One region of the Microbacterium sp. PI-SA-G genome, then DNA from elsewhere that is predicted to be linked to it. Evidence: predicted binding sites of a transcription regulator. Region 1 holds the regulator's gene; the other holds the start of a gene.
The links. Region 1 encodes LexA, which represses DNA repair genes until DNA is damaged. Its sites were predicted from a motif close to TCGAACANNTGTTCGA; they were not measured.
Positions count from the first base shown of each region.

Region 2: the regulator LexA is predicted to act here: its motif matches at 2,461-2,476, upstream of AC2D10_RS10480 (DUF222 domain-containing protein).

Region 1 covers NZ_CM170103.1:3,675,465-3,691,398, reverse strand. Annotated here, with positions in the region: gene AC2D10_RS18250 (histidinol-phosphate transaminase) at 1-712, opposite strand, end outside; gene AC2D10_RS18245 (LysM peptidoglycan-binding domain-containing protein) at 758-1,126, opposite strand; gene lexA (transcriptional repressor LexA) at 1,436-2,122, shown strand; gene AC2D10_RS18235 (dipeptidyl-peptidase 5) at 2,172-4,037, shown strand; gene smpB (SsrA-binding protein SmpB) at 4,047-4,523, opposite strand; gene ftsX (permease-like cell division protein FtsX) at 4,622-5,536, opposite strand; gene ftsE (cell division ATP-binding protein FtsE) at 5,533-6,666, opposite strand; gene AC2D10_RS18215 (DUF2510 domain-containing protein) at 6,849-7,964, shown strand; gene prfB (peptide chain release factor 2) at 8,031-9,140, opposite strand; gene AC2D10_RS18205 (MFS transporter) at 9,284-10,519, shown strand; gene AC2D10_RS18200 (VOC family protein) at 10,618-11,016, shown strand; gene AC2D10_RS18195 (helix-turn-helix transcriptional regulator) at 10,992-11,660, opposite strand; gene AC2D10_RS18190 (hypothetical protein) at 11,695-12,078, opposite strand; gene AC2D10_RS18185 (TadE/TadG family type IV pilus assembly protein) at 12,132-12,584, opposite strand; gene AC2D10_RS18180 (TadE/TadG family type IV pilus assembly protein) at 12,553-12,957, opposite strand; gene AC2D10_RS18175 (hypothetical protein) at 12,957-13,157, opposite strand; gene AC2D10_RS18170 (type II secretion system F family protein) at 13,178-14,116, opposite strand; gene AC2D10_RS18165 (type II secretion system F family protein) at 14,113-14,970, opposite strand; gene AC2D10_RS18160 (TadA family conjugal transfer-associated ATPase) at 14,967-15,934, opposite strand, start outside.
Region 2 covers NZ_CM170103.1:2,148,411-2,164,344, forward strand. Annotated here, with positions in the region: gene AC2D10_RS10465 (cytochrome c oxidase assembly protein) at 1-172, opposite strand, end outside; gene AC2D10_RS10470 (DUF2975 domain-containing protein) at 350-838, shown strand; gene AC2D10_RS10475 (helix-turn-helix domain-containing protein) at 838-1,080, shown strand; gene AC2D10_RS10480 (DUF222 domain-containing protein) at 1,087-2,430, opposite strand; gene AC2D10_RS10485 (hypothetical protein) at 2,621-3,634, shown strand; gene AC2D10_RS10490 (extracellular solute-binding protein) at 3,838-4,926, shown strand; gene AC2D10_RS10495 (ABC transporter ATP-binding protein) at 4,968-5,996, shown strand; gene AC2D10_RS10500 (ABC transporter permease) at 6,145-7,854, shown strand; gene AC2D10_RS10505 (LacI family DNA-binding transcriptional regulator) at 7,851-8,885, shown strand; gene AC2D10_RS10510 (metallophosphoesterase) at 8,949-9,833, shown strand; gene AC2D10_RS10515 (ATP-binding protein) at 9,978-11,234, opposite strand; gene AC2D10_RS10520 (hypothetical protein) at 11,385-11,906, opposite strand; gene AC2D10_RS10525 (NADP-dependent oxidoreductase) at 12,008-12,937, opposite strand; gene AC2D10_RS10530 (MarR family winged helix-turn-helix transcriptional regulator) at 13,027-13,521, shown strand; gene AC2D10_RS10535 (ArsR/SmtB family transcription factor) at 13,547-13,852, opposite strand; gene AC2D10_RS10540 (MFS transporter) at 13,934-15,295, shown strand; gene AC2D10_RS10545 (hypothetical protein) at 15,288-15,611, opposite strand; gene AC2D10_RS10550 (SRA domain-containing endonuclease) at 15,812-15,934, shown strand, end outside.

The DNA of each region.
Region 1 (15,934 bases):
ATCCGACCCGGGCGCCCGCGAATGCGAACGCCTTGCTCATGGTGCGCGAGACAGCCAGGCGCGGGCGCCCTTCGAGCAGCGAGAGGGCGGACGGTGCGTCGTGGGGAGCGAACTCCTGATACGCCTCGTCGACGACCACGACCCCGCGCGCGGCCTCGTGCACCGCCTCGACCACATCGAGACCCAGCGGGGTGCCGGTGGGGTTGTTGGGCGAGCACAGCAGGATGACGTCGGGGTCGACCTCGCGCACCTGCGCGGCGGCCTCATCGGGCGTGATCGTGTAGTCGGGCTGGCGAACGCCAGGGACCCATCGGGCGCCGGTGCCCTGCGCGATCAGGGGGTACATGGAGTACGTGGGGGTAAAGCTGAAGGCCGTGCGCCCCGGCCCGCCGAACGCCTGCAGGATGTGCTGCAGGACCTCGTTCGATCCGTTGCCGGCCCAGATCTGGCTCGCGTCGAGTCCGTGTCCGAGGTACGCGGCGAAGCCCTCGCGCAGAGGGGTGAATTCGCGGTCGGGGTAGCGGTTCACGTCACGGATGGCGACAGCGATCTCGTCGAGGATGTCGCTGGCGACCTCGTCGGGCACCGGATGGGTGTTCTCGTTGACGTTGAGCGCGATCGGCAGAGGCGCTTGCGGGGCTCCGTACGGGGTCAACCCGCGGAGATCGTCGCGGAGCGGCAGGGCATCGAGAGAAGCGGTCACCCTTCCCATGCTAGAACGCCCACGGCTGCACAGGGACCGGCGTGACCTTCGAGGTCAGTCCTCGTACTGTGCGGGGATCGAGATCTGCTGGCCGATCTGGATCTCGCCGCTCGGCAGCGCATTCAGGCGGGTGATCTCTCCGATGACCTCACGCGGGTCGGCCGCGGGTGCGACCTCGCTCGCGATCGACCAGAGCGTGTCGCCCGGCAGCACCGTGACGGTGGTGAAGCTCGCGGTGGCCGCGGCCGTCTCGTCGCCCGAGGCGATCGCGCTCCCGCCGCTGATCGCCGCGAAGGCGAGTCCGCCGGCGAGCGGCAGGGCCGCGAGAGCGAGCATCACGCGGCGACCACGCACGGTCAGCCGGAGGCGCGTCGCCGGACGAACCGGACGGGCTGCTGCGGTGCCGAAGGTGATGGTGCTCATGGTGTGCTCCTCTGCGTCGTCCTCCCTGTCGGGAGGATCACCACCCGCCGTGAGGCCGGTGGAAGTTGGCGTAGCGTTCGCATTCAGCACTCGGCCGGGAGGACTGGATGCGAAGCTACGTTCCGAAGGTATCTTCGATTTCGAACATCTGTCAAGCTTTCTTCGAAACCGCACTCGCGAATCGGACGACACGCTCGAACAGATCTTCCAGATCCCGTCGTTTCTCGGATACGGTTTCGATGAACACACCCCACCACGGGCCACCGACATTCCGAGAGCGGCGTCGGGAACGCGTACCGAAGGAGCACCATGAGCGAGAACTCAGCCCTCGAAGCCGAGGCACCGCGTACGCGTCGTCGCAAGAACCTGAGCCCCAAGCAGCTCGCGATCCTCGAGGTCATCCAGAACTCGATCGCGAAGCACGGCTATCCGCCGAGCATGCGCGAGATCGGTGACGCCGTCGGCCTCAAGTCGCTCTCGAGCGTCACGCATCAGCTCGGCCAGCTCGAGCTGAGCGGCTACCTGCGCCGCGACCCGGGCAAGACCCGTGCCATGGAGGTGCTGATCGACCTGCCCGGCAGCAGCGGCGAGAACCCCGCAGACGTGGCCACGCCCGTCGGCGACGCCGCGATGGTGCCGCTGGTGGGCCGCATCGCCGCCGGCGTCCCGATCACCGCCGAGCAGCAGGTCGAGGAGATCTTCCCGCTTCCGCGGCAGCTCGTCGGCAAGGGAGACCTGTTCATGCTGAAGGTCTCGGGCGAGTCGATGATCGACGCCGCGATCTGCGACGGCGACTGGGTCGTCGTTCGCTCGCAGAACAGCGCCGAGAACGGTGAGATCGTCGCCGCAATGCTCGACGACGAGGCGACCGTGAAGACGTTCCGCCGCCGCGACGGCCACACGTGGCTGCTGCCGCGCAACTCCGCCTTCGAGCCGATCCTCGGCGACGAGGCCACGGTGCTCGGAAAGGTCGTCGCGGTCCTGCGCTCGGTCTGAGCTCGTATCTCCCCGCGTGCGTCCGCGGAGCTGCACCTAGGCTCGAAACATGAGTTCGCCCTCCGGGTCCTGGCCGTCTCCCTTCTCTGCGCAAGCGGTCGCCTCGTCGTCCCCACGCATCGACGGCTCGCGTTTCGTGGGGTCCGAGATCTGGTGGGGCGAGTCTGTTCCCGCAGAAGGCGGGCGCTTCACGGTGCGCAGCTCGTCGGGTGCTGAAATCCTCCCGGCACCACGAAGCGCTCGCTCACGCGTGCACGAGTACGGCGGAGGCGCGTGGACGGCGGATGCCGACGGCATCCTCTACTTCGTCGACGCGGGCGATCAGCGTGTCCACCGGCTCGCGCCGGGTGGAGCGCCCGTTCCCCTCACGGCCCCGGGGCCCGCGCATGGAGGTCTGCGGCTGCAGGGCGGGCGCCTGCTCGCCGTGCGCGAGGATCTCACGCACGAGCCGCACCGGCGGGCGGTCATCGATATCCCCACCGACGGCTCGGCCGCCGATGACCCGTCGCTCGTCCGCGTGTTCGCGGAGGGGACCGGGTTCTTCGCGCACCCCGCGCTCTCGCCCGACGGCCGCCGTATCGCCTGGGTCGAATGGAGCGGACGTCGGATGCCCTGGCAGTCGGCCCAGCTGCGCCTCGCAGCCCTCGACGATGAGGAGCTTCCCGACATTCCGACCCGTACCGCCCTCCAGCCCGAATGGCTGACCGACGACCTCCTGCTGTTCGCCGACGGTCACGATGACCGTTGGACCCTGCACACCGTGTCGTTGGGAGAGCTCGCTGACGGCGGGCGCCCGACCCCGCTCTCCCCGACCGACGCCGACACCGGCTACGGCCTCTGGGTGCTCGGCAACCGGTGGTACCGACCTCTCGACGACGGACGCGTCGTGGCCGTGCGCACGAACGGCCGTGATGCCATCGACGTCATCTCGACCGATGGCTCGTCCCGCGCACTCGACGTCCCCGCGGACGGCCACGTGAGTGTGGACGACGTCGACGGCGCACGCGTGCTGCTGAGCGGCAACGGATCCGCCGTCGCACCCGGGGTGTGGTGCGTCGACGTCGACTCCGGAGAGGTTCTCACCGTCGCGGGCGGCGCCCCGGTCGACGATCAGTGGATGCCGACGGCCCGCCCCTTCACGGTGGACGGCGCGCACGGACCGGTACACGCCTTCGACTATGCCCCCGCAAATCCGTCGGCTTCCGCCCCCGCCGACGAACTCCCGCCGTACATCGTGTTCGTGCACGGCGGTCCGACAGCACACGTGACCGGGGCCTCGTCGGCGGCGATCGCGTTCTACACGAGCCGAGGCATCGGCGTGCTCGATGTGAACTACGGCGGCTCCACCGGCTACGGTCGCGCCTACCGCGAACGGCTGGATGGTCAATGGGGCGTGGTCGATGTCGATGACGTGATCGCCGCCGCCCGCGGCCTGGCCGACGCCGGACTCGCCGATCCCGCCCGCATCGCCATCCGCGGCGGTTCAGCCGGCGGGTGGACCGTGCTGTCGGCTCTGGTGCGCGGCGGGGTCTTCGCCGCCGGCATCAGCCGCTACGCAGTCGCGGACCTGCGCATGCTCGACGCGCACTCCCACGACTTCGAGAAGCACTACATCGCCGGCCTGGTCGGCCCCCTTCCCGAAGCCGAGCCCGTGTATATCGAGCGTTCTCCGCTGACGAACGCCGAGCGCATCGATGTGCCGGTGCTCCTGCTGCAGGGGGCCGACGATCGAGTCGTGCCCCCGGCGCAGTCCGAGGCCGTGCGCGACGCTCTGGCTGCCCGCGGCATCCCTCACGAGTACGTGGTGTACCCGGGCGAGGGCCACGGCTTCCGGCGGGCGGAGACGATCGTCGACGCGCTCGAGCGCGAGCTCACTTTCCTGGGGCGCGTGTTCGGGTTCGAACCGCGCCTCTGAGCGTGCGCGCTACTCGCCGACGCGGTTGCGCAGGCGCATGGCCCGGTCGGCCTCGCGGGTGTCCTGTCGCTCACGCAGCGTCTGGCGCTTGTCGAACTCGCGCTTGCCCTTGGCGAGAGCGATCTCGATCTTGGCGCGCCCGTCGGAGAAGTAGAGCTTGAGCGGGATCAGCGTGTAGCCGCCGGCAGAGACCGCATGGGAGAGCTTGGCGATCTCCTCGCGGTGCAGCAGCAGCTTGCGGATGCGCTTCGCGGAGTGGTTGGTCCAGTGCCCCTGCGAGTACTCGGGGATGTGCACGGAGTCGAGGAAGACCTCGTTGCCCTTGACGAAGGCGTAGCCGTCGCTGAGGTTGGCACGCCCCTGGCGCAACGACTTCACCTCGGTGCCGGTGAGCACCATTCCCGCCTCGTACGACTTCTCGATGTTGTAGTCGTGACGTGCGCGACGATTGGTCGCGACGACCTTCTCCCCGCGTTCCCTGGGCATGATGCACTCCTGTGATTCGACGAGCTCAGCGGCCGGACGCGGCTGAGCAGCCTTTCAGTCTATCCCCGGTCGACTGCCGGGTCCACTCAAGTCAGTGATCAGGTGCGCAGCCAGCGGCGGATCGCGAACCCGGCCGAGAGCGCGGCGAGGATCACGCCGATGCCGATGAGCACCGGCACGACCAGCGTCGCGTCCTGCATCGACACCCAGGTCGTGATGAACGGGACTCGCCCGCGCAGGTACCCGTTGACGCCGAAGTGCACACCGGCCAGCACCGCGGCACTCGCCAGAGCCGACCCCAGGAAGGCGGCGAACACGCCCTCCAGCACGAACGGCGTCTGAATGAACCTGTTCGAGGCGCCGACCAGCCGCATGATGCCGATCTCCTTGCGTCTGGCGTAGGCCGACAGCCGGATGGTGGTGGCGATCAGCAGCGTCGCGGCGATGAGCATCAGCACCGCGATCCCGACGGCGATGTACGTGGCCACGGTCAACGCCGAGAACAGCGGTTCGAGGTACTGCAGCTGATCCTTGACCTGCTCCACGCCCGCCTGGTCACTGAACGCCTCCGAGAGCACGCTCGACTGCGTCGGGTCCTTCATCGTCACGAAGAACACCTCGAACGCCTGGTCCGGTGTCAGCACGCTCGCCTGGTCGGCACCGAGCTGATCGACGAGCTTGGCGTAGGTGTCTTCCTTCGTGTCGAAGGTCGTCGAGCTGATGAGCGGCGACAGCGCATCGCCCTCGAGCGTCGCCCGGACCGCCTGCACCTGCTCTTCGCTGGCCGCGCCGTCGAGACAGGTGTCGGTCTGCGAGACCGCCGAGCACATGTACACCGCCACCTGGGCGCGCTCGGACCAGTAGCCGCGCATGACGCCGATCTGGCTCTGCATCAGGATCGCCGCGCCGACGAAGGTCAGCGACACGAAGGTGACGAGGATGACCGAGATCACCATCGAGATGTTGCGCCGAAGACCGCCCAGGGCCTCGGTCAGGATCAGACCGATTCTCATGAGGTCGGCCCCACTTCGTCGTCATCGCCCGCGGACAGCCCGAGGCGGTCGGCGACACCCATCTCGGCGACGTCGACCGGAGGCAGGACGATCGGCCGCGTGAACGGGCCGACGGCGGTGGCTGCGGGGGTCTGCGTCTGAGCAGGGGGCTGCGCCTGCGTCTGCGCCTCTGCCTGCGCTTGGTGCTGTGCCGGTGCGGGCTCGGATGCCTCAGCGGGCGCGGGCTCGTCGGGGGCGGCAGTGGACGACGACGCCGGGGCGTCGTGCGGAGTCGTGGCCGGGGCGGATGCCGCAGCACGGCGCTGCTGGGTGATCAGTTCGTCGGTGAGGGCGGCGCGCACGACCGAGAGATCGGCTGTCTGACGCTGCACCTCCTGCACGGCGGTGAGCGCGGCGGCCGCTGCGGCCCCGCGCACCTCGGCCGGCACGAGGCGCGGGATGTTCGAGGTGTCGCCGTATCCGCCGTGCACCTCGTCGCGCACCATCTCGCCGTCGCGGAGCTCGATCACGCGACGCTGCATCTGGTCCACGAAGCCGGCCTCGTGCGTGGCCATCAGCACGGTGGTGCCCCCGGCGTTGATGCGCGCGAGCAGCTGCATGATGTCGACCGACGTGGCCGGGTCCAGGTTTCCGGTCGGCTCATCGGCGAGCAGCACCTGCGGGCGGTTGACGAGAGCGCGGGCGATCGCCACGCGCTGCTGCTCCCCGCCGGAGAGCTCGTGCGGCATCCGCTTCTGCTTGCCGTCCAGACCGACGAGTGCGAGCGCCTCGGGCACCGCCTGCTGGATGAAACCGCGAGACGAGCCCGTCACCTGCAGAGTGAAGGCGACGTTCTGATAGACCGTCTTCGACGGCAGCAGTCGGAAGTCCTGGAAGACCGACCCGATGTGCCGGCGGAAGTACGGGACCTTCCGGTTCGCGAGCGAACGCAGGTCGCGTCCGAGCACGGCGACCCGGCCGGTGGTGGGGACGTCCTCGCGCAAGATGAGGCGCAGACAGGACGACTTGCCGGAGCCGGAGGCGCCGACGAGGAAGAGGAACTCCCCGCGCTGCACTTCGAAGTCGACACCGGAGAGGGCGGGCTTCGACGTCCCGCGGTAGCGTTTCGTGACGTTCTCGAACCGAATCATGGCGGTACGAGCCTAAGCGCGGCCTCTCCCCTGGCCGCGAGCGACACCCCGCGCGGTGGGTCCGGGTCCGACATACCGGGCAGCACTGCCCACAGGTGGCCGGAAGCGTGTCACCGCGCACTGCTATACATGAAGATGCCGTCGCGCTGTCCGCGCGGGCGCAATCACTTCGAGGGGGAGCCATGACGACACCTGCAGGCTGGTACGACGACGGATCCGGGCGTCAGCGCTGGTGGGACGGCCAGCAGTGGACCGAGCACTTCGCTCCGGAGACCGCCGCCGAGTCTCCCGCGGAGTCCTCCGACTCGGCCGAGGCCGGCGCGTCCGAGCCGGTCGCGGCATCCGAGCCCGCGGTCGCTGAGACGCACGAGCCGTCGCTGGATGACACGTGGGTCCGCCCGTCGGCAGAGACCGAGATCAGCCCCGAGAACGGTCAGGGGCCCGACGTGAGCGAGCCGGTGCCCGCCGAGGCTGCATCCGAGGCGTACTCCCAGTCGGCGTCGGCTGAGCCGACCCCGGCCGCGGCTCCCCTCGGCGACCACGCCGCATCCGTGCCGGCCGAGACGCCGTCGTACGCCGCGGCTCCGCCGTCGTACGCCCCGCCTGCTCCTTCGTACCCGGGCGCTGCGTCCGCCGACCAGCCCGGCGCGGCCTACGCAGCACCCGGCGGCGGCTATCCCGGATCGACCCCGTACGGCACCCCCGCACCTGAAGGGCCGCAGAAGGTCTCCGTCCTCGGCCTCGTCGGTCTGGGTCTGTCGGTACTCGGCACGATCCTCGTCTTCATCCCGGTGGTCGGTTTCGTGGGGTTCTTCCTGCTCGCGGCCGGATTCATCGTCTCGCTCATCTCGCTCTTCCTGAAGGGCAAGAAGTGGCCGGGCATCAGCGGGCTGGTCCTGGCCGTGGTCGGAACGATCCTGGGCGTCGTGATGTCGTTCGTCTACCTGTTCGCGTTCGCGCAGGGAGTCAGCGAGGAGCTCGACCGCCCGTCGTTCTCGGCGACGTCGACCCCGGCCCCCGAAGAGTCCGACGGGACGGACACCGGCACCAGCACCGGTGCACGCCCGACCTCCGCCGAAGTGGCGACCGGGCTCACCACGCTCATCGAGGCAACCGGAGCCGAGGGCTACACGCCGGAGCAGATCACCTGCTTCGCCGACGAGTTCGTCGCATCGTCCATCGATGACGAGACGCTGCGGAAGATCGCTGACAGCGACGGCACCTTCACCGATTCTGAGGCGGCGTCGGCCTTCGCCGAGGAGTTCGGCGATGCGATCCCTGTCTGCCTCGTGCCCTGACACGCGGCCTGCATGACGAAGGCCCCGGGAGCATCTGCTCCCGGGGCCTTCGTCATGAACCGAAGATCAGTCTTCGATCTTGCGCTTGCGCCAGCGGATGCCCGCCGAGATGAAGTCATCGAGGTCACCGTCGAACACGGCTGCCGGGTTGCCCGACTCCTGTCCGGTGCGCAGGTCCTTGACCAGCTGCTGGCCGTAGAGGAAGTAGGAGCGCATCTGGTCGCCCCAGCTCGCGGTGATGGTGCCGGCGAGCTCCTTCTTCTTCGCTGCTTCCTGCTCCTTCTGCAGCAGCAGGAGGCGCGTCTGCAGCACACGCATGGCGGCGGCGCGGTTCTGGATCTGCGACTTCTCGTTCTGCATCGACACGACGATGCCGGTCGGAAGGTGCGTCAGGCGCACGGCCGAGTCGGTCGTGTTGACGGACTGCCCACCCGGGCCCGAGGAGCGGAACACATCGACGCGGATGTCGTTCTCGGGGATGTCGACCTCGGTGGCCTCTTCCATCAGCGGGATGACCTCGACGGCGGCGAACGACGTCTGGCGCTTGTCGGCTGAGCCGAAGGGACTGATGCGGGCCAGGCGGTGCGTGCCGGCCTCGACCGAGACGGTGCCGAAGGCGTAGGGGGCGTCGATCTCGAACGTCGCGGACTTGATGCCCGCACCCTCGGCGTAGGAGGTGTCCATGACCTTGACCGGGTACTTGTGACGCTCGGCCCAACGCAGATACATGCGCATGAGCATCTCGGCGAAGTCCGTGGCGTCATCGCCGCCCGCGCCGGAGCGGATCGTGATGATCGCGGAGCGGTCGTCGTACTCGCCGTCGAGGAGGGTCTGCACCTCGAGCTGGTTGATCAGGTCGGTGAGTGCGGTCAACTCGGCCCGAGCCTCCTGCGCGGAGTCCTCGTCGCCCATCTCGTTGGCCAGGCCGACGAGCACTTCGAGGTCGTCGAGACGCGAGGCGATGCCCATGACGCGAGCGAGCTCGGACTGGCGGTGGCTGAGTGCGCTGGTGACCTTCTGCGCACGCTCGGTGTCGTCCCAGAGGTCTGGGGCACCGGCTTCCTCGCTGAGTCGGGCGATTTCCTCGCGGAGATGGGAGACATCGACGACCTCGCTGATGTCGCCGAAGGTGTGCCTGAGCGCCTGTATTTCGGCGGAGAGATCTAGTTCGAGCATGACACCTCAGCCTATCCTGCCCGGGAGCCGCGTGCCGTGTGGATATCCGGCGGCACGCGATCGACCCGTGTGAGCCCCGCGCGCGAGCGGAGTAGCCTCGTCCCGTGAGCGATGCATCGAGGGTCCTACGGCAGTTCGGACCCATGGTGTACCTGCCCACCATCCTCTTCGCGCTCGGCGAAGGGGCGGTGATCCCACTGATCCCCGTGATCGCGGTGCGCATGGGCGCGGACGTGGCCGGTGCCGCGCTCGTCGCCTCGGCGCTCGTGGTGGGTCAGCTGTGCGGAAACCTGCCCGCGGGGTGGGCCGTCGCCCGCATCGGCGAACGATTCACGATGGTCATCGCCGGAATGATCTCGACACTCGCGGCCGTCGGTATGCTCCTCTCCCCGTCGATCGGGGTGCTGGCGGCATCCGTGTTCCTGCTCGGATTCTGCGCCGCGGCCTTCGGCCTCGCCCGTCATGCGTTCATGACCACTCGCGTCCCGCTCGCCGTGCGGGCCCGCGCGCTCTCGTTGCTGGGCGGCAGCTTCCGCCTGGGCATGTTCGTCGGTCCGTTCGTCGCGGCCGGGCTGCTGCAGCTGTTCGGATCGGAATCGGCGGCGATCTGGTTCTTCCTCGGCTGCCTGGTGGGAATGGTGCTCCTGGTTCTTCTCGGGCCCGACCCCGAGAAGAAGAACCCGCGGATCACTCGTCCGTCCACTCGCTCCTTCATCGAGGACTCCGGGGAACCCGTGAGCGGCGCGATTCCGACGATGGAACGCACCGGCGTCCTGCGCACGATGTGGCGGCAACGGTCGGTGCTGAGCCGGCTCGGACTCGCGGCGGCGTCGCTCTCGGCGATGCGCTCGGCACGCCAGGTCGTCCTTCCCCTCTGGGGACTGTCGTTGGGGCTCGATGCCTCGACGATCGCCCTCGTGGTCGGCGTCTCGGGTGCGATTGACTTCGCCCTCTTCTACGCCAGCGGTCAGGTGATGGATCGCTTCGGTCGCCTGTGGGCGGCGATGCCCGCGATGGTGCTGATGGGCGCCGGCTTCTTCGCGCTCTCGGTCTCGCACGACGGGGAGGCCGCCGTTCTCTGGTACGGCCTGTTCGCCGGAGTGCTCGGCGTCGGAAACGGACTCTCCAGCGGCATCCTGCTCACGCTCGGCGCCGATGTGGCACCCAAGCGCGACCCCGCCCCGTTCCTCGGCTCGTGGCGGACGCTGACGGATGCCGGGGGCGCCATCGCCCCGCTCGCGATCTCGGGCATCGTCGCCGTGTCGTCGCTGCCGATCGCCGCGGGAGTCATGGGTGTGGTCGGCATCGTCGGAGCACTCGGGTTCCTCCGCTGGATCCCCCGGTTCGTGCCACGGGTGAAGCCCGGCGAGGGTGCGTAGGGGCGGAGGGCTGCTGTTCCTGACGTCGCGACCGTGTTCGCGACGTACGGCCGTTTGGTTCAAGATGCCGTTCGAGGAAGCGCCGTAGCGTGGCGCACATGACATTGACACTGGGATTCATCGGGATCGTGACGCAGAACATGAACGCCTCGCTGGCCTTCTACCGCGCGCTGGGGGTGACCGTTCCGGACGGGATGGATGACGCCCCGCACGTCGATGGGCGACTCGACGACGGAACCGTCCTCGCCTGGGACACCGTGGAGACCATCCGGAGCTTCGACCCGGCGTACGTCTTCCCGGGCGGGGGTCACCGCGTCGCGCTGGCTTTCACGATGCCCAGCCCGGCAGCCGTCGACGCATTGTTCGCGGCGATGACAGCGGCTGGCCACACACCGCACGTCGAGCCCTGGGACGCGCACTGGGGGCAGCGCTACGCGACCCTGCTCGACCCCGATGGAAACTCGGTTGATCTCTATGCCGAGCTCGAGGCGAGCTGACCGGGCGTCGCCCCGACCCGCCGACGGAACTCGCGCGTCAGATGCGACTGGTCCGCGTATCCCGCGCGAACTGCGACGTCTGCGAGCGCGACGCCCGAGACCACCATCGGATACGCCCGTTGCGCTCGCAGCACCTGCACCAAAGAGTGATATCCGTACCCGAACTCAGCGGTCATACGCCGGCGGAGTTCACGCTCTGAACAGAAGACGGCCGTCGCGGCGGCCGAAGCGCGGAGACCGTCGCCGGCAGCTGACCGCACCGCAGTCACCCAGGGGGCAGGGTCGACGTCGAGGTCCCCCATCTCCGCGGGCGCTCCGGCAGTGACGGCGGAGCGAATCATGGCGGCCATCCGGCGAACGGCGGCTGGCGGAAGCAGGCCGTCGAGCGGCGCCTCGAGATCCCGGAGCTCAGCGAGAGGAAGGCGCAGCGCCGACGCCGCTGCGCCGGGGGCCCAGCGCACGCCGACGAAACCGTCGGCGTTGTCCGCCCGCGTCTGGATGGATCGCGTCGACGGGCCCGCCACGGTCAACCGATCGTCGTGCAGAATCACGTCGACGCTGCCGTCCGCGGGGATGGTCGCCGCGTGACCACCGACAGAACGCCACACAGTCAGATGGGGAGACAGTCGACGCTCCGTGTACATGCACTCATTCTCCTCGATGCCCCGTCGACACCTTTCACCGCAGCGCGGTCCGACTCGTTCCCGTGGCTTCCAACCGGACCCCGTCGCCGACGAAGGGCGCCAGCAGCGGCGGAGCCCAGTCGATCGCCACGGTGACGCGCGCGGACGCGCCGTCCGGGGTGTCCGCCGAGACGAGCTGCGCGTCGCGCGGAATCGCGCGCCACAACGCCTGAGCCTGCTCCCGCACCCCGTCATCGGTCAGCTCGGCCCGGACTCCCTCTCCCTCGACGATCAGGGTGAATCCGTCGGCTCCGGCGAGCGCCGCGGCATCGGCCAGCGAGTCCAGACGCTTCTGCGCGAGGTAGAGATCGGTGGCGCAGACGCAGACGAACAGCACCGCGATCGAGAGCACCGCGTAGCCGAGGATCAGCAGCAGCACGCTGCCGTCTTCCTGAGCCGCAGGTCTCCCAACGGCGCGGGGCGCGCGCGGAGTCATCTGCCCCACACCCGCGACACCTTCTGTGTGGCGGATGCCTCGACCGGGATCGATGCGGCTCGGTCGAGCCCGAACACCGCAGGCACGAACGGCAGCTGCACGCGCGTCGCGATGGTGACCGTGACCGTCGCACCCGCCGCGGGGCAGGTCGGCCCGGATGGCGAGCAGCTGACGCCGACCTGCACATCGTCGGCATCCATCCCGTACTCGTCGACGATGCCGGCCAGCACGGCGTCGCTGCGTGCCGCGACAGCATCGGGGTTCGGCGCCAGCGCGATCGTCCGAGCGGTGAGTCGCGCGGCCGCTTCGACGCCGAATGACCGCTCCTGCACGATTCCGAGGACGATCACGAGGTAGACGAGCGGCACCAGCAGGATCACTCCGACCGTGATGAACTCGAGCGCGGCCGATCCCTCGTCATCCGTCGCCCAGGCTCTCCTGCGGTGCATCGGCCTCCACCTCCCACGCGTAGGGCACGCCGAGGAGCCCGATGATCGGCAGCGTCGTGCGCACGCGCACCTCGACCGTGGGCTGGCCGAGGCGCTCGGACTCGACGACCGCGATCTGCTCGGCGTAGCTCGGACCAATCGCGCGGGCGATGGTGTCACGTGCACGTTGCTCTCCTTCGGCGAGGCTCGTGTCGGCGAGCGCCGCGTAGTACGCGCCCTCGACGGCCGCGTCATGCACCACGTTGCGGACGTAGACGGCGAACGCCAGCTGCAGCACCGCGAGGGTGAGCACCGTGAGGAGAGTGCCCACGAGGAGGAACTCCACCGGACTGGAACCGTCCTCGTCCTTCCACGGTGCCGCCGGCGCGCGCATCAGAGCCCGGAGACGCGCTGGATCGCCTGCTCGAACAGCGCCGACAGCGCCGGACCCGCGACCGCCCAGATCAGGACCACGAGGCCGGCCGTCATCAGCGTCACCAGCACCCAGCCGGGAACGTCTCCGTTCTCATCCTCGACGAGCCAGCGCGCGCGGGCGCCGATCCTGTGCGTCCAGTGGCGGAGAGTGATCGTCATGTCGTTCCTTTCGTGGGCGCTCAGCCGATGCCGAGGCGCAGGATGAAGAGTCCGGGATAGATCGCGAAGAGCACGGACAGCGGCAGGATGAGGAACACGAGAGGCAGCAGCATCAGGATCTCTTTGCGCCCTGCCTGCTCGATCAGCGTGCGCTTGGCCTCGTCACGCGCGTCTCCGGCCTGCGCCTGAAGCACGCCGGCGAGCGGGGCTCCGCGCTCGAGGGCTGCGACGACCTGATCGACCGCACGGTTGAGGCCCGGGAGTTGCAGCCGCGTGGCCATCTCGCTCAGCGCATCGGCGAGCGGCGAACCGGTGCCGACGGCGAGCACCACCTGTCGCAGCTCTCCGACGAGTTCGCCGGAGCCCACAGTCGTGACGCGGCGCAGCGAGTCGAGCAGCCCTTCGCCGGCCGACAGGCAGAGCGAGAGGAACTCGAGCATCGTCGGCAGCTCCTCCGTCATGCGCGAACGCCGCGATGAGACGCGCGCGGAGAGCTGCAGGTCGTAGGCGGCCGCGCCGACACCACCCGCGAGAAACGGCAGCACCGCGATCGGCGGCGTCAGCTGGCCGGTGAGCGCCAGCACGATCACGGTCACCGCCCCCGCAGCGATGCCGACCAGCATCCATCCCAGCTGCCGCGCGCGGAAGATCGACGGGTCCATCCCCGCTCCCGCCTGAGCGAGGCGCTGCCGCAGTGCGTCTCCCCCGCCCACCGCGCGCTCGAACGCGGCACGCGCCCAGCGCCAGGGGGCGAGCTCGGCCGCCGGCAACGCACCGGATGTGGGCAGGACGCCGTCCGGAAGACGGTCGTCAGGCACCACATCACGCACATAGGGAGCGATGCGCGTGCTCAGCGACGCCGCACGCCACGACGGCAGCGCGGCCAGCATCGTCAGCACACCGGCGGCGAAGAGTCCGCCGATCAGCACCGAATTCGCCACTGCCGAGAGAACGTTCATCCGAACCACCGCCGCGGCTCGGCGAGTCGACCGATCCGGAGCATGATGCGGAACGCCACCACCGACACCACGGCGCCCACGCAGATGACGATCACGCCCTCCGGCGTGCCGTAGGCGGCTGCGCCCTCCGGACGCATGACGAGCAGACCGAGCACCACCCAGGGCGCCACCGCACCCAGCACGGCGGCGCCGCGGATCCAGGACTGCCGCGCCTCGACCTCACCCCGCAGCGCCGCGTCAGCGCGGACCGACGACGACAGCGCCCGCAGCACGGTGGTGAGCTCGGTGCCACCGACCTGCCGCGCCATGCGCAGCGTCTCGATGATCCTGTCGCCGATCGGATCGGCGAGGGTCTCCTTGAGTCGATCGAGGCTCGACTCGAAGCGACCGGTCGCCTGCAGATCCCGCGAGAAGACGGCGAACGCGGGGCGCAACATCGCGGGTGCCGAGTCACTGAGCCCGGCCACCGCATCCGGCAACGACAACCCGACGCGGATCGACGCGACCAGCAGGTCGCACACATCCGGCCAGAGTTGTCGTCGCACGCGTCGCAGGCGGACGCGGCGCGCCCGAAGGAACATCACGGGCGCGGCTCCCGCGGCGAGCGCGGCCAGCACGACGAGCACCAGCAGTCCCGTCAACAACCACACGGCGGATGCGGCGACGAGAGCGAGGCCGACGATGGCGCTCCAGAGGCCGCGGTGCGAGAGGTCGCCGAGGCCGGACTCCCGACGCAGGCGCTCGAGCGGCCCACGGTTCTCGGTCGCGGCCGCGCGTTCGCGCCGCGGCCACATCCACGGAGACACGCACAGCAGCACACCGGCTGCCAGCAACGCACCGAGCACAACCCTCACGACGCCATCCCCTCGCGGCGGGCAAGCGCCCGCGTCGCCGCGACCGGAACCCGCTCGGAGGGCGAGGATGCCGAATACACGATGCGAGTGCGGATGCGCCCGTCGACGACCTCTCCCGTCGGTGCGACGACTTCCTGCACATGACGCGCTCCCTCAGCGTCGCGGGCGCAGTGCACGACGAGCCCCACGGCCGATGCGAGCGCCGGCGCGATGAAGGACCGGTCGATGTTGCGGCCGGCCAGCAGTGGCAGCACGGTGAGCTTCTCGAGCGCCTCGACGGCGGAGTTGGCGTGCACGGTCCCCGCTCCGGGCACACCGGTGTTGAGAGCGAGCACGAGATCGAGCGCCTCCGCATCACGGACCTCGCCGACCACGAGGCGATCAGGGCGCATGCGCAGGGCCTCTTTCACCAGGCGGCGCAGGGTGATCTCGCCGGTTCCCTCGAGACTCGCCTGCCGCCCCTGCAGAGACACGACATCGGGCCCCTCGACCGCCAGCTCGAACGTCTCCTCCACGGTGATGATGCGCTGGCTCTCCGCACAGGACGAGAGCAGGGCACCCAGCAGCGTGGTCTTGCCCGCGTGGGTGGCACCCGAAACGATGACGCTGCGGCCCTCGCGCATTGCCTGGCGCAGCAGATCAGCCACCGACGCGGGCATCGACCCCTGCGCCGTGAGCGCGTCGAGCGTGCGGTATCGCGGTAGGAACTTACGGATGTTGAGCGCCCACGAGCCCCGTACCACGTCCGCGATCGCGACGTGCAGACGGGAGCCGTCGGGCAACGACGCGTCGACGAACGGCTGACTGATGTCGACCCGTCGTCCGGTCGACATCAGCATGCGCTCGACCAGGTCGCGCACCGTGGCATCCGTCAGACGCAGTGCCGTGCGCTCCGACACACCTCCGCGGGCGACGTGCACATGCCCGGTGCCGTTCAGCCAGATCTCCTCGATCTCCGCATCGT
Region 2 (15,934 bases), 1.5 Mb from region 1:
CCAGCATCCAGCAGAGCGTGCGCGTCCACGGCCAGTCGCGGCCACGGCGGTGCTCGGCGAGCACCGAGGCGAGGTAGCCACCGACGGCGACCACGAAGGGGAGCACGAAGATCCAGAGGATGCCGTCGCCGCCGCCCCCGCCGGAGCCTGCGTGCACGTGCATGGGCGTCATGTCGGCTCCTTCCGCGTGGGTCTGATCTGGGGGCCTGATCTCACACGGTAGAAGCCGAGAATCCGCGGCGCCTCGGGCTTGACACCGGGGCATGGCGACCGGTGCGCGGATTGTCCGACTTCCCAAATCGAACGTTTAACGATAGATTCCTGTTGTTCTTCGAGGATTGGTGGCGATATGGGTAAGACGACGATCGTCGTGCTGCGCGTCGTGATCGCGTTGGCGTTGCTGGGTTCTGTGGCGGTGCAGGCGCTGATCGCGCCACTGCTGTGGCTGGACCTCGGCGAGGAGGAGCTGTGGGGGCGCATCCTGCTGGTCTCGATCGTGGTGCTGGGTGTCGGGACGATGCAGGTGTTCGCGGTGTGCGTGTGGATGCTGCTGAACCGCATCGGTCGCGGATCGATCTTCTCGGAGTCGTCGTTCCGCTACGTCAACGTGATCATCGGGGCGATCCTGGCCGCCGCAGCGCTGGCTCTGGTGCTGGCGATCGCGCTGGCGCCGGGGCAGACGGCCCCCGGGATCGTGGGGCTGATCTGCGGTGGAGCGCTCGTGCTGGGGGGCATGGCGCTGCTGGTCGTGGTGATGAAGGCTCTGCTGCGACAGGCGATCGATCGCGAGGCGGAGGCGCGCTCGCTGCGCTCCGAGCTCGATGACGAGGTGATCTGATGCCCGTCGTGGTCGACATCGACGTGATGATGGCGCGTCGCAAGATGAGCGTGGGCGAGCTGGCCGAGCGGATCGGCATCACTCCGACGAATCTCGCCGTGCTGAAGAACGGCCGGGCGAAGGCCGTGCGGTTCACCACCCTCGATGCCCTGTGCGCGGTGCTCGAGTGCCAGCCGGGCGATCTGCTGCGGTGGGAGGCCGGGGCTGAGGGCTCGCCGGAGGCCGAGGGCACCACGGAGTAGCGGGGTTCAGGCCGCCATGTCGAAGCGGGCGCGACCGCCGAGGCGGGGCGTGCTGGCGGGGTCGACGTAGCGCGGCGGAATGAACCACACTCGTGCCCCGGTGCCGGGTCCGTCGATGCGGATCTCCCAGCCGTTGTCGTGAATGCGGTGGTGACAGGTCTCGCAGAGCAGCACGCCGTTGGAGAGATCGGTCGGTCCGTGATCTCGTTTCCACCAGCGGATGTGATGGGCTTTCGTCATCTCGGGTGGCAGCCCGCACATGGCGCAGCCGTCGTCTCGCTCGACCAGCGCCAGGCGTTGGGCGCGGGTGAAGAGCCGTTTCTCGCGGCCCCAGTCGAGGATCTCGCTGTCTCCGCCGAGCACGCAGGGGATCACTCCCCCGCCAGCGGCCATGCGCCGGGCAGCCCCGGCGCTGATGACCTGGTCGATTCCGTCGATGGTCGCCGTTCCGCTCCCCGACTCGAGGTCGTCGAGCCCGAGCCGCACGACGACGGTCGCCCCGGCGAGCGGCACGCGCCGCGCGTCGCAGTCGAGCACGTGCCCGCAGAACACCGAGAGCGCGTCGGCCTGGATCATCGCGACGGTGCGGCGGTCAGCATCGGGTGCGTCGGGGTCGGGAGAGTTGTGCCGGGCCGCGAACGCCGCGGTCACGAACCCGTGGATCGCCGCGACGATCGGTGCGGCCGTCTCGGCGTCGAACTTGGCGGACAGATGCACCATGCCGTCGCGCTGGAAGAACGTCAGGGACCGGCGACTGCGCTGCTCTTCGGCTCGGGGCTCGACGCCGTCGGGGTCGAGCCAGGCCTCAGCGCGCACGATCAGGCGACGCACCTCGTCGAGGCTGAGCCCGACCGCGGCATCGCACAGTGCGCGCTCGGCTTCAGCGATGCGCACCGCACCCGCCACCACGCGGCACCGATCGAGCAGCGCGATGATCAGTCCGGCGGCGGCCACTCCGAGTGCGCCGGAGGCCATCGCCTCGCGCACACACGGGTACTTGGCCGGCAGCCGAGCGCCGAGCAGATCAGCACGCGGCGCCGTGGCCTCTCCGACGGCGATCAGGCGCGACGCGTCTCCGGTCGACATTCCCGTCGCCGCCGCGATCATCTTGGCCGGCGTGCGGAAGCCGTGCTGCTTCGCGAGGCTGTCGGCACCCAGCTCGGTCCGCGACTCGCGAGCGATGTGTGCGGCCACATCGGCGTGCACCGCATCGATCCGTCGCTGCAGTTCGCCCAGCACCTCACCGACCGCGACGAGCTGCGTTCTCGACAGGTCACCCGCGTCTGCGGCCTGCGACCAGGCGTCATCAAGGCGAGCCATCGCCTCGTGCAACCCGGTCGGTTTCGCCATGCTCCATTTTATCCCGGGCAGGGCCGGGTTTCGAAGATTTGTTCGGTTATGTATCGGCATATCGGGATATTCCGTGGGAGTTGTCGACCGCCCGCAGCCAGCCGACACAGCCCCCTAGGTCTAGGGGAATCGCTCAGAATCGCCGCCAATCGCGAGTACTCACGTCAGCCCCACCTGATACTCCGGACGCATGTCGATTCCCACAGACCCGTCCCTCTTCCGCCGAACGCTGCTCTGGTTCCTGCTCGCCTTACTCGGCAACATCGCGATCGTTGCGCTGTCCGTCGTCGCGAGCACGCCCCCAGCCAACCTCCCGCCCCTGGCCGTCCTACACTTCCTGCACCCGTTCGCCGCACCGATGTACTCACCCGAGTTGCTGTTCTTCACTTCAGTCCTGGGCGCGCTGAGCGGACTCCGGATGGCGAAGGGCGAAGCGGACGACGACGCCGCTCGCCTGATCGCATGGGGTGTCCGAGTCACCCTCGCATTCGTGCTGAGTTTCGCCGTCGTGATCGTGGTCGTGACGCCCCATCGGCTGGCGATCGTGCTGTTCGCCGTGCTGCTGGGATACGTGACGTTCGTGCTTGCTGAGCACATGGCACCGCCCAAGACCAGGACGCTCGAGGAACGGCTCCGCTCCGCCCAAGAGGACCTGGCGGCACGCGAGGGCTGGGCCGCGGCGTCCCTGGGTCAGGGCTGGAGGAAGCCGACCGCTCGATCCGGTCTTCGATTCGCGTTCTTTGCCGCCATCCCCATAGTTGTCCAAACGGGTCTCAGCCTGTGGATCAGCTCGATCATCTGGGGGCCGAGCGCCGTCTGGTCGCCGCAGTGGATCGCAGCGTGCGCGATGATGACTTTCGGCGTGCTCATCCTCACGGCAGCCTGGCTCATGGGAGCCGACAAGGCGGAGGCGCCGCAGCTACGTGCGTGGCTCACGGTCTCATTCGTCGCCCTCGGCGCGGGGGCGAGCGCTGCCCTGGCAATCGTGTTCTTCACCGAGTCGGCCGACGCCGCCCCTCTCGGTTGGTTGATCCTCGGGATGTCGGCGGTGTGGGCACTCGTCCTGTGGAACCGACGTTTCCGCCCCCGCGCGCTGATCGATGTCGCTGTGACGCTCACGGCGCGACACCTCGACCGCACCTCGAGACACGAGGCTGCATTGCGCGCCGGCTGGGAAACCGAGAAGACGGGCGCCGCTGGCTAAACGTGCGCCTCGACGGCGCCACGAGAGCACCGCGCACCGCCCGACCCCAGAGTTCACTCCCCCGCACCCGTCCGTTCACGCAACCCGCCTATCTTGAGTGCGGACGCGCGACCGCGCTCACGAAACCAAACAATCTTTGTGCCTTCACCACAAGAACGGGTAGTGTCGCATCGACATACCTCGAAGGCGAGAAAGGGACGAACATGGTCGACAGGCAAAAGAGGCGCTGGGCGCTCATCGGAATGACGGCGGCGGCGGCGATCGCGCTCACCGGATGCACCGCAGGCAGCGAAACCCCGTCCGACGGCGAGAGCGGCAGCAGCGAAGGCGGCGGCTCGGGCGACACGCTCATCGTGTACACGAACTCCAACAGCGACGGCCGCGGCGAGTGGATCACCGAGCAGGCGGCGGAAGCCGGCATCGACATCGAGATCGTGGGCCTCGGCGGCGCCGACCTGACGAACCGCATCATCGCCGAGAAGAACAACCCCGTGGGCGACGTCGTCTTCGGTCTGAACAACATGTTCTTCGAGCAGCTCAAGGCCGAAGAGGCCATCACCGGGTACGAGCCCTCGTGGAGCGGCGAGGTTCCCGCCGACGCCGGCGACCCCGCGGACGGCGCGTTCTGGCCGCTCGTGGAGCAGGCGATCGTCACGGTCTACGACGAGAACCGCATCACCGACGCCCCCACCGATGAAGAAGACCTCTGGACCGACGAGAAGTTCGCCGGCCGCTACGAGGTCAACCCGGCACTGGGTCAGGCGACGCCGCAGCTGGTGCTCGCCAGCATCCTCTCCCGCCACCTCGACGAGGACGGCGACCTGGGCGTGAGCGACGAGGGCTGGGAACTGGTCGAGTCCTACTACGCCAACGGTTCGCCCGCGGTCGAGGGCACCGATCTCTACGCCCGCATCACGCGTGAAGAGGTCGACTACGGAGTGCTCCCCTCGAGCGGCATCGCCGGCCGTGACGAGGAGTACGGCACCGCGACCGGCATGATCGTTCCCGACTACGGCGTACCGTACGTGACCGAGCAGATCGCGCAGATCAACGGCACCGGCAACGAGGACAAGGCGCACGAGTTCATCGACTGGTTCGGCAGCGCCGAGGTCCAGGGCGAGTTCGCCGCCGAGTTCAACGCGATGCCGGTCAACGAGGGCGCGGTCGCACAGGCCAACCCCGAGGTCGTCGAGCTGCTGAGCACGCTCGACCGTCAGGACATCGACTTCGGCTTCGTGAGCGAGAACCTCGGCGCCTGGGTCGAGAAGGTCACGCTCGAGTACATCGGCTGACGCCGACCCGTCCCCGTCACATCCGGCAGAGAGAGAAGACGATGATCCGTTTCGACAACGTCGAGGTCACCTTCGGCGATCACCGTGCGGTCTCGCACCTCGATCTGGAGATCCAGGAGGGTGAGTTCTTCACCCTCCTGGGTCCGTCCGGCTGCGGCAAGACCACCGCCCTGCGTGCCCTCGCAGGGTTCATCGAACCGACCGGCGGCAGCATCCACATCGCCGGCCGTGACGTGACCCGTGTGCCGAGCGAGAAGCGCGGCGTGGGCATGGTGTTCCAGAACTACGCGCTGTTCCCCAGCATGAACGTGCGCGAGAACATCGGCTTCGGCCTCACAGTGCAGAAAGGCGACCAGAAGGTCTCGAAGGCCGACCAGAAGCGCCGCGTCGACGAGGTCGCCGACCGCACCGGGCTGGCGTCGTCGCAACTCGACAAGAACGTCTCAGAACTCTCGGGCGGACAGCAGCAGCGTGTGGCCATCGCCCGCGCACTGGCTCTGACCCCCAGCATCCTGCTGCTCGACGAGCCGCTATCGAACCTCGACGCGAAGCTGCGCGTGCAGCTGCGTGAACAGCTGAAGGAGCTGCAGCACGAGGTCGGCGTGACCACGGTCTACGTCACGCACGACCAGGAGGAGGCGCTGACCCTCAGCGACCGCATCGCCGTGCTGGATGCCGGAACGCTGCAGCAGGTCGGCACCCCCGAGGAGATCTACGACCGCAGCGCGACCCCGTTCGTCTGCCGGTTCATCGGCGAGAACAACCGCCTCACCCCGGCCCAGATCGTCAGCATCGGCGGGAATCTGGATGCCACGGCCGAGACGTATGTGCGCCCCGAGAAGCTGCACCTGGCCGCGGCATCCGACACCGCGTCCGCGGCCGCATCGCTCGACGGCACCATCGTCGGGCGGACGTACCACGGCAGCCACAGCGTCTACACGGTCTCTGCCGAGGACGGCACCCTTCGCGTGAGCGTGCCCGCTGCGGCGAGCGCCCACCAGTACGACGCCGGCGATGCCGTGCGCGTCGACGTCGACCCGCGCTGGGTCCTGCAGTACCCGGCGGCGTGACATGAGCGACCCAACGAAGCCCTCTCAGCCGGTGCCGCCGCCCTCCGCGGCGATGACCGACGTTCCCGGTGCCCTCGCGACCGATGCCGCCGAGGCGTCGGAGCCCAGCATCCGTCGCCGCCGCGGCCGCCCGGGCAGTGTGAAGGCGATGCTGCGCTCCCCGCTCGCGTGGGTGACCGGCATCGTGGTGATCTGGTTCGCCGCGGCGTTCCTCGTGCTGCCCAACGCCGCCCTGCTCGGGGTGACGTTCTTCCCTGACGGGCAGTTCAGCATCCGCGCCGTCGAGAAGCTCTTCGGCAGCGAGCGCGCACTGAAGACGCTGGGCAACAGCTTCCTGCTGGCGATCACGCTCGCGATCACGGTGAACGTGGTCGGTGTGTTCATCGTGCTGGTGACGCAGTACTTCAAGGTCCGCGGCGCGAAGCTGCTGTGGCTGGGGTACGCGACCACGCTGATCTACGGCGGCATCGTGCTCGCCGCCGGCTACAACTTCATCTACGGCCGGTTCGGCTTCTTCACGAACATGATGGTCAACGTCTGGCCCGACCTCGACCGCGACTGGTTCTCGGGCTACTTCGCGGTCGTGTTCGTGATGACGTTCGCGACCACGACGAACCACATGCTCTTCCTCTCCTCGTCGCTCGGCAAGGTCGACTACGCGTCGATCGAGGCCGCGAAGCTGATGGGCGCGTCGACGTGGACGATCCTGCGTCGCATCGTGCTGCCGGTGATGAAGCCGATGCTGTTCGCCGTGACCGTGCTGACGTTCCTGATCGGGCTCGGGGCGCTGACCGCTCCGCTGGTGCTGGGTGGTCCGGACTTCCAGACCGTCGCGCCGCTGATCATCGATCTGTCGCGCAGCCCGATCACGCGTGACATCGCAGCTCTCCTGGCCATCGTGCTCGGCATCGCGACGATCATCCTGCTGGCGATCATGAACCGCGCCGAGAAGTCGGGCGTGTACTTCTCGGTCGCGAAGGTGGCGACGCCGATTCAGAAACAGCAGATCCGCAACCCGTTCGCGAACGTCGTCGTGCACCTGATCGCGTATCTGCTGTGGGTGATCTACCTGATCCCCGTGGTGCTGATCGTGATCTTCTCGTTCGTCGATGCGCGCAGCATCCTGGCCGGGTCGATCACGTTCGACAGCTTCACGCTCGACAACTACATCACCGTGTTCTCGAGCGCGGCGGCGATCCGTCCGTTCGTCGTCAGCGTCGTCTACAGCGCGCTCGCGGCGATCATCGTGGTCGGTGGGCTGCTGTTCGTGGCGCGGCTCATGCAGAAGCACCGCAACCTGCTGACCACGGCCATCGAGTACGTGCTGCACATTCCGTGGATCCTGCCGATCGTGCTGATCGCCCTCGCGCTGGTGATGGCGTTCGACGAGCCGCAGGCGATCGTGGGCAACATCGTGCTGACGGGAACGCCGATCCTGCTGCTGGTCGCGTACATCTGCGTGAAGATCCCGTTCACCCTTCGCCTGCTCAAGGCCGGGTTCGCGTCGGTGCCGGATTCGCTCGAAGACGCCTCGCGCATTCTCGGCGCCCGCTCGCTGACTACGTTCCGCCGGGTGCTGATCCCGCTGGTGCTGCCGACGGCGGCCGCAATCACGGCGCTCAACTTCAACAGCCTGCTCGACGACTACGACGCGGCGATCTTCCTGTACCACCCGCTGTACAAGCCGCTGGGTGTGGCGATTCAGGAGAGCACGCGCGGCGAGAACAACCTCGACGCGATGCCGATCACCTTCGTCTACACGGTGCTGCTGATGATCATCATGGGTGTCACCATGTATCTCGTGTATGGACGAGGTTCGCGCGCCGGAGCGCCCCGCAAGCGGAAGACGCGCGCGTGAGCGGGACGGATGCCACCCCTCCCGCCCTGCGGGTGACCATCAGTGACGTCGCTGCGGCGGCCGGCGTCTCGCGGGCGACCGCGACCCGGGCGCTGAAGGGCGAGGGCAGGTTCGCCCCCGACACCCGCGACCGCATCCTGGCCGAGGCGGAGCGGCTCGGATACGTGCGCAACACGATGGCCGCCGAGCTCGCCGCCGGCCGCACCGGCACCGTCGGGCTCATGCTGCGTGACGCGAGCAACCCCGCGTACGGTCTGCTGTTCTCGCGGCTGCAGGACGAAGCGCATCAGCGCGGACTCGACCTGGTCACCGTCACCATCGGCGCCGACGAGCAGGGTGCGAAGCAGGTGAACGCGCTGCAGCGTCTGCTCGGCATGCGCGTCGCGGGGCTCATCGTCGCGACCGGTGGCATCACCGCAGCTCAGCTCGAGCCGTTCGCCGATCAAGTGCCGATTTTGCGGGCCGGGCGTGTGGAGTCGGCGGGACGCATCCACACCGCCCACTACGACGACGAGGGGCACGGGCGTCTGCTCGCCTCACACGTCGTCTCGCTCGCGCACCGGCAGGTCGTGGTGCTTGCCGGCTCGCCCGAAGCCTCGTACCCCGAGCATCTGCGTGCGCTCGCGATGCGCGACGTGCTGATCGACGCGGGAGTCGCGGTCACCATGATCTCGGCCGGCGCCCGCCCCGACGAGGGTGTCGACGAGGCACTCAAGGCCGTGCGCGCCGGGGCGACCGCCGTGATGTGCGCCTCGGACTACCGCCAGCTCGCCGTGATGCGCGCCGCTCGCGCGGCCGGCATGAGCGTGCCCGATGATGTGAGCGTGACGGGGTGCGACGGCATCCTTCCCGGCGCCGATCTGCTCGGGCTCACCACCGTGCGCATTCCGGTGGAGGCCGTCGCGGCCGCCGCCGTCGAGACCATGCAGGCGCTGCTCACCGCCGTGGACGATGACGACGAATCGGATGCCGTGGTGCGCCGCTCGTTCGCCGGCACCCTCGTGCCCGGAACCACGGCCGCCGCCGTCTGAGCGTCCGCTGTTCTTGACCGCCTTTTTCTTGACCGCTTTGCCGTTCGCTGACCAGGAAGAGACATGATCCTCACCGAACACCCTCGTCCGTCGCACACCTTCGTGCACATCTCTGACACGCACCTGCCGGGTGAGCGCGCGCCGCTCTACGGCAGCGGGGCCGATGCCGATTCGAACCTCGAGCTGATGCTCACGCGGTTGATCGGCTCGGGGATCCGCCCTGACGCGCTGCTGTTCACCGGGGATGTGGCCGATCGCGGGGATGCCTCGGCGTACGCGCGACTGCGGGCGATGGTGACGCCGGCGGCCGAAGCGCTGGGGTGCGAGGTCGTCTGGGCGGCCGGGAACCATGACGACCGCCGTGCCATGCGAGAGGAGTTGGGACTCGCGGGGGCGGGGACCGATCCGATTCTCGAGGTGCGGTGGTTCGGAGGGATGCGCGTCATCGTCGTCGATTCGACGGTGCCGGGCGCGCATTGGGGGGAGGTGCCGTCGTCGCAGCTTTCGTGGCTGGAGGGTGAGCTGTCGACGGCGGCACCGGCCGGAACGCTGCTGCTGATCCATCACCCGCCGCTGCCGACGGTGCTGGACTTGGCTGTGACGGTCGAGCTGCGGGATCAGCCGTCACTCGCCGCGGTGCTGCGCGGGTCGGACGTGCGAGGGATCCTCTCGGGGCACGTGCACCACCCGTCGTTCGGAACGTTCGCGGGGATTCCGGTCGCGGTCGCGTCGTCGAGCGCGTATGGGCAGGATCTCGCGCAGCCCCTCGGGGCCACTCGCGGGCAGGATGCTGCGCAGGGCTACAACCTCGTGCACGTGTATGAGGAGACGATCGTGCACTCGGCGGTGTCGCTGGAGCTGGGTGGGGACGTCGGGGAGCCGGTCGCGGCGGAGGAAGCCGGAAGGCGGATCGCGGGGCGCGGGATTGGGTGGCGTGGGGTCGGGTGACGTGATGGGGCGCGTGGCGCATTGCTTCGGGAGGAGATCTGCGTTCGGGAGGACGAATTCGTGGAATCCGTCCTCCCGGAGTGAGTTTCTCCTCCCGAAGGGGTGACGTGCGGAGCCTAGGCTCGCGGCGACGCTCTTGGCAGATCACGCGCCGAGCGCCCCGATCGGGACCACGTGTACTCCGTCCGGTCGTGTATACCCATACTGACCGCCGGTGATCACCACCCTCGCCGCAGGTCCCGGCGTGCGCGCGGGATCGAGATTCGCGACGAAGCGGTCCAGTGATGCCGCTGCTTCGTCCTCGCGCGAAGCAGCGAGCTTCACTTCGACGGCGATCCATGACCCGTCCGGCAGCTCGATGATCGCGTCCACCTCGCGTCCGGCGCTGTCTCGATAGTGGCGGACGACCCCACCCAGGGGCTCAGCGTAGATCCGCAGATCTCGGATGACGAGAGACTCGAACAACTGACCGAAATACTCCGGGTCTGTCAGCAGCCTTTCGTCATCTGCGCCCACCGCTGCCGCAGCGAGCGACGGGTCGATGAAGTGCCGACGCGGGGCTTTGCGAACACGGTCGCGGGAGCGCAGGTGGGGACCCCAACTCGGTTGGTCTTCTATGACGAAGACGCGCGCGAGCGCTCCGAGGTAGCCCTGGACCGTGGCGTCCGTCATCCGCTCCGCGCCGGTCGACGCGTCTCGCGCCAATGCGGCAACCGCCACTTCGGTTGCCGTGCTCCTTCCCAGAGCTCGCATGACCCGCATGACGGCATCGGGGTTACGGCGCGGTTCGTCGTCGAGACGGGCGAGGTCAACGCGCGCGATGTCCTCGAGGTAGGAACGCAGGCGCACGAGCACCTGCCGCTGCGGCAGCTCTCGGAGCCCCGGCCATCCACCCCGGACCGTCGCTCGCGCCAAGTCTGCGACAGACAGGTGCGAAGCCGCGGAGATCGCGGCTTCAGGCTCCGAGAAGAGCCGTTCGAGACTGACCTCAGCTGTCGAGTCACCCGACTCGGCGAGCGACATCGGCCTCATCCGGAGACGCAGGATGCGTCCCGCGCCGGAGTGCCGCGTCACATCGTCGGAGGGCACCGCCGAGCCCGCGAGGAGATAGGAAGCATCGGACTCCCTGTCGACGGAGGCCCTTACGAGATTCCATACTCGGGGAGCAAGTTGCCACTCGTCGATGAAGCGCGGCTTCGCGCCTTCCAACAGTCGTGATGGATCGATGTCTGCGATCCGAAGGGCCGCGTCATCGATGTCGAGCTGAACGCTGCTTGCCGTATGGTGGCGGCCCGTCGCAGATTTCCCGCACGCGCGCGGTCCTTCCAGCAGAACCGCGCCGGGGTGCTGCAGAACGTCCGACAGCTGTCGGTCGATGATCCGGGGTCTATAGGAGGGCACAGGAGGATCGTACGCCGCAAAGTAGAGAAAGTCGACAATTCAGAGAGGAAAAAGTCGACGGTTTAGAGAGGAAAAAGTCGACGTTTCAGAGGGGAAAAAGTCGAACCTGCGAACAGAGGGACAGGGAGTTCGCGGAAGTGACCCGGCGGCCTACGGCTCCGGCGGGCGGGATACCGCGACGTCGATGAGCCCGAAGGGGAAGGGGCTGAAGATCGAACCGGATCCGGCGACGAAGTCCTCGACCGGCATCAGTCGGAACCAGAGTTGCGAGATCACGATCGCGGTGACGACGAGCACGCCGACTCCGATCATCGTGCGGTCGAGCGTGCGCAACGCCGCACGCTGGTCGACAGCGTCCGCCACTCGTCCGATTCCGACCAGAACCAGCAGCGCGATTCCGACGTAGAGGAACGGGCTGGGTCTGAGCGCGAAGTCGACGCATCGCGTGACCTCCGTTGCGCCCTCGACGAGGGTGCCGGCGCAGTAACCCCTGCTGCTCCCCATGAACAGGGGATAGATGAATGCAGCGACCACCGAGAACACGAGAACGCGACGAATCCTCCGGATCACCGTCGGACCGGCGGGGTGAGCGTCTGCGTAGTCGCGGAAGGCTTCTTGCGCTGAATTCACGGGCGACGGCACGGTGCCCTCCTTCGACATCGGTCCGTTCATCCTGTCGCAGCATTCGTCGCGAGGGAAGGGCTGGAGCGCATCGCCGTTCCGTCAAGCTTTCGCAGACGGTCAGGCGATGCGCTCGCAGTCGACATCCTCGCTCACGGCACGACGATGACCTTGCCGGAGATCCGGCCCTCCGCGGCTTCTGCGTGCAACGCGGGCAGCTCGGTCAGAGGGATGCGCCGCGTGACCTCGAGGTGCAGGTCTCCGCTGTCGACGAGTGAGACGAGCTCGCGCAGCTTCTCGGCGTCGCTTCGCACGAAGACGACCACGGACCGCACACCGCGGTGGGCGTCGTCGGGTGCCGGCATCCAGGCGGTCGTGCTCACGACGACTCCCCCGTCGCGGACCAGTCTCACCAGGGCGGTGAACTCGTCGGGCTCGATCGGGGCGAGGTTGAGGAGCATGTCAACCGGCTCAGACACCGCATCGAGCACGGAGGTCGTGGTGTGGTCGATGATTTCGTGCGCCCCGGCTGCCTTGACGGCATCCGCACTGCGCGGACTCGCCGTCGCGATGACGTGAGCGCCGGCCCGGGCAGCGAGCGCGATCGCGTACTTGCCGACCACTCCACCCGCACCGACGATGAGCACACGCTGCCCCGCCCGCAGGTCGCCGTCATCGAACAGCGCCTGGCGTGCAGTGAGTGCGACCGAGGGGAACGCCGCAGCATCCGCGAGGTCGACCGTGGTCGGTGCCGCCACCAGTGCCTCCGCCGGAGCAACGACGTATTCGGCTGCCCCTCCGTCTTCACCCATCGGCAGGAAGCCGACGACCGCGTCGCCGATCGCGAATTCGTCGACGCCTTCGCCGACGGCATCCACCGTGCCCGAGACGTCGTATCCGGGAACGTGCGGAAGCGTCACGGGGATGGGCAGGAAGCCCGCCCGCATGCCGTTGTCGGCTGCGTTGAACGCGGATGCTGCGACGCGAAGCCGCACCTGACCGGCGCCGGGCGTCGGCTGCTCGATCTCGCCGTACTGGAGTACCTCGGGTCCGCCCACTTCGTGGAACCGTACTGCCTTCATGATCTTCTCCTTGTGTAGGTGCTTCGAATTCGAAGCATATGGAGACGGTAGCACTGCTTCGAATTCGAAGCAACACGTATACTGGACGAATGAGCACACCTCCGCGCAGCCTCACGCCGACCGAGCTCTCGGCCTACTTCGCCTTCACCGAGGTGAGCAGCCTGCTACGGCACTCCGTCGAGAAGCAGCTGAAGGATGCCGGGCAGCTCAGCTACGTGCAGTTCCAGCTGCTCGCACGGCTCGGGGATGCTCCGGACGGCAGGCAGCGCATGACCGACCTCGCCGATGGCGTCGTCTACAGCCGGAGTGGGCTGACCTATCAGGCGCAGCTGCTCGAGCAGCGCGGCCTGGTCACGCGGGCGCCGTCACCGGAGGACGAGCGCAGCACGATCGTCGCGATCACTCAGGAGGGGCGCGGGGTGCTCGCGCAGGTGTTCCCGGGGCATATCGAGACGGTGAAGACGCTGTTGTTCGACTCGCTCGGCGCGGAGGACGTCGAGGGGCTGAAGAGGGTGCTCACGCAGGTGAGTGCGCACTTGCGGGCGAACCCGCCGCGGTCGGCGGGGAGTCGGCGGAAGGGGTAGTCGGCGCTGGGCTTGCCGAAGCGCCCTAACTCCGCAGCACCGACTCCAACAGCCCGGGGAACAGCGCGTCCAGGTCGTCACGGCGAAGCGTCAGCATCCGTCGCCGCCCGTTCGCTTCGTTGCGAATGACGCCGGCCTCGCGCAGCACCTTCATGAGGTGCGACTTGGTCGACTTCGGCAGATTCGGGTCGGTGGCGTGGCAGGCGGCCATGTCGAGCGGGCCGTCGGCGAGCTGGCGAGCGATCGCGAGACGCTCGGGGTCGCTGAGTGCGAAGAGCACGTCCGTGAGCTGGATCTCGGAGCGCTCCGGGTGCGGAAGGTCGCCAGGCATAGTTCGAGAATAGTTGAACAATTGCCGGATGGCGAGTACGCTCCGATAGTTCGATGATTCTCGAACTATAGAGGAGACGTCATGACCCGTACCGAGCCGATCGCAGCTCGCACCCCGCACCCTGAGCGCCCTTCCTCGGGTCCTGAGCGAGCGAAGCGAGACGAAGGGCGCTTCGCTCGCTCAGGAACCGGCCAAGGGCGCGCCCGGTTCGGGTTCGTCCTGGCGATCGTGGCGCAGATCCTGATGATGGCCGGGGCGAGTGCGCCGTCGCCGTTCTATCCGGTGCTCGCACAGGACATCGGGTTCGACGCGATCGTGATCAGCGCTGTGTTCGCCGTCTACGCCGTGGCGCTGCTGCTCACGCTGCTCACCGCCGGTTCACTCTCGGACCACATCGGACGCCGCCCGGTCGTGGTCGCCGGACTCCTGATGCTCGCCGGCAGCATGCTGCTCTTCTGGCACGCGGATGCCGTCGCGCCGCTGTTCCTCGCGCGCATCCTGCAGGGCGTCGCGAGTGGCCTACTGATCTCGGCACTGTCGGCCACGGTGCTCGACTTCGCGCCGGAGGGTCGCCCTGGTGTCGCGGCGCTGTGGAACGCGCTGAGCCCCGGCGTCGGGCTCGCGCTCGGCGCGCTCGCGTCGGGCGTGATGCTCGACGTGAGCGGTGAGGCACTGCTCGACGTGTTCGCTCCGCTGACGGTGGCATACGTCGTGCTCGCGGTGCTGTTCTTCGTGATCCCCGAGACCGCGCCGCGCAGGCCGGGCGCGTGGGCGTCGCTGAGCTTCCGGCTGTCGATCCCTCCGGCGATTCGGGCTGACTTCTGGCGCGGAGCTCCCGCCGTGATCGCGGGCTGGGCGACCGGTGGGCTGTTCCTCTCGCTCGGCGCGAACATCGTGCGGGGCGAGCTCGGTGGCGAGGCGCACACCTGGCAGGGGCTCGGCGTGGTGCTGCTCGCCGGCGTCGGCGCGGTGACGGCATTCGTCATGCGGAAGGAGGCCGCGCGGACCTCCGTCTTGTTCGGCACCTCAGCCCTCGCGATCGGGACGCTGCTGTCGCTGATCGCGCTGGGCGTGGAGTCGCTGCCGTTCTACCTCACTGCGGCCGCGGTCACCGGGATGGGATTCGGCACGGCGTTCTCGGGAGTGGTCGCGTCACTGGCGCCGCGGATTCCGGCGACGCAGCGGGCGGATGCTTTCGCGGTTCTGTATGTGCTGGCGTATCTCGCGTTCGGCGTGCCGGCGGTGATCGCGGGGGCGCTGGTGGGGGTTGTCGGGCTCGAGGCGGTCTGTGTCGGGTATGGGGGTGTTGTTATTGCGCTGGCCGGTGTGGCGTTCGGGTTGCGCGTGCGGGCTGCGGTAGAGGTCCCCGCCGGGGGCTCAGAACTCGATCATCGGCGTGACCTCGACGTTGATGACTCCGATTGCTACCCAGACTTCAGCTGATCGCCGCCTGGATCTGCCCGGCAAGCTTCTCGACGGCCTTGCGGTTCTTCACGCCGTCCATCAGTGCCGGGGGGCGGTTGTGGTGCACGTTCAGCGCGAGGTGCACGTCGGAACCGGATGCTGCGGGCACGACGTTCGCGCGTCCGAGGAGCTCCCAGTTGAAGAGACTCTTGCGGGTCTGAAAGTCGATCTGCGAGCCGTCGGCGCTCTCGCTGAGCACCTTGCTCTTGTTGTCGGCGAGAACGCGCTGCACCGCGGCAGCCGTCGTCGCCACGCCGGCGTTCGAATGGAAAGTGGTGGTCGCTTCTGCGGACATCGTGATCCCCTCCAGGTCATGGTGTGCCTTCACCCTAACCAAGGGGGCGCTCGGCCCGCGGAGTACTGATCACCGCGAATGCCAGAGTTCCAGCGGCAGGTGACGTGGTGCGTAGGAACGCTGCTTGCCCGATGCGCATCATTCCTAGCGGACGTTGCCACGACGCATGAGTGATGCAGCATATCGATATGCTGCGTCGCGTGAGCACTACGACGCCGGCCCGACTCTCGCTCGAACTGAACGTCAGCCAGAAGCGCATCCGCGGCTTCCTTCGGGAGCAATACGGCAGGCTGCCCGAAAGCGTCGCCCGATGGGAACTCGAG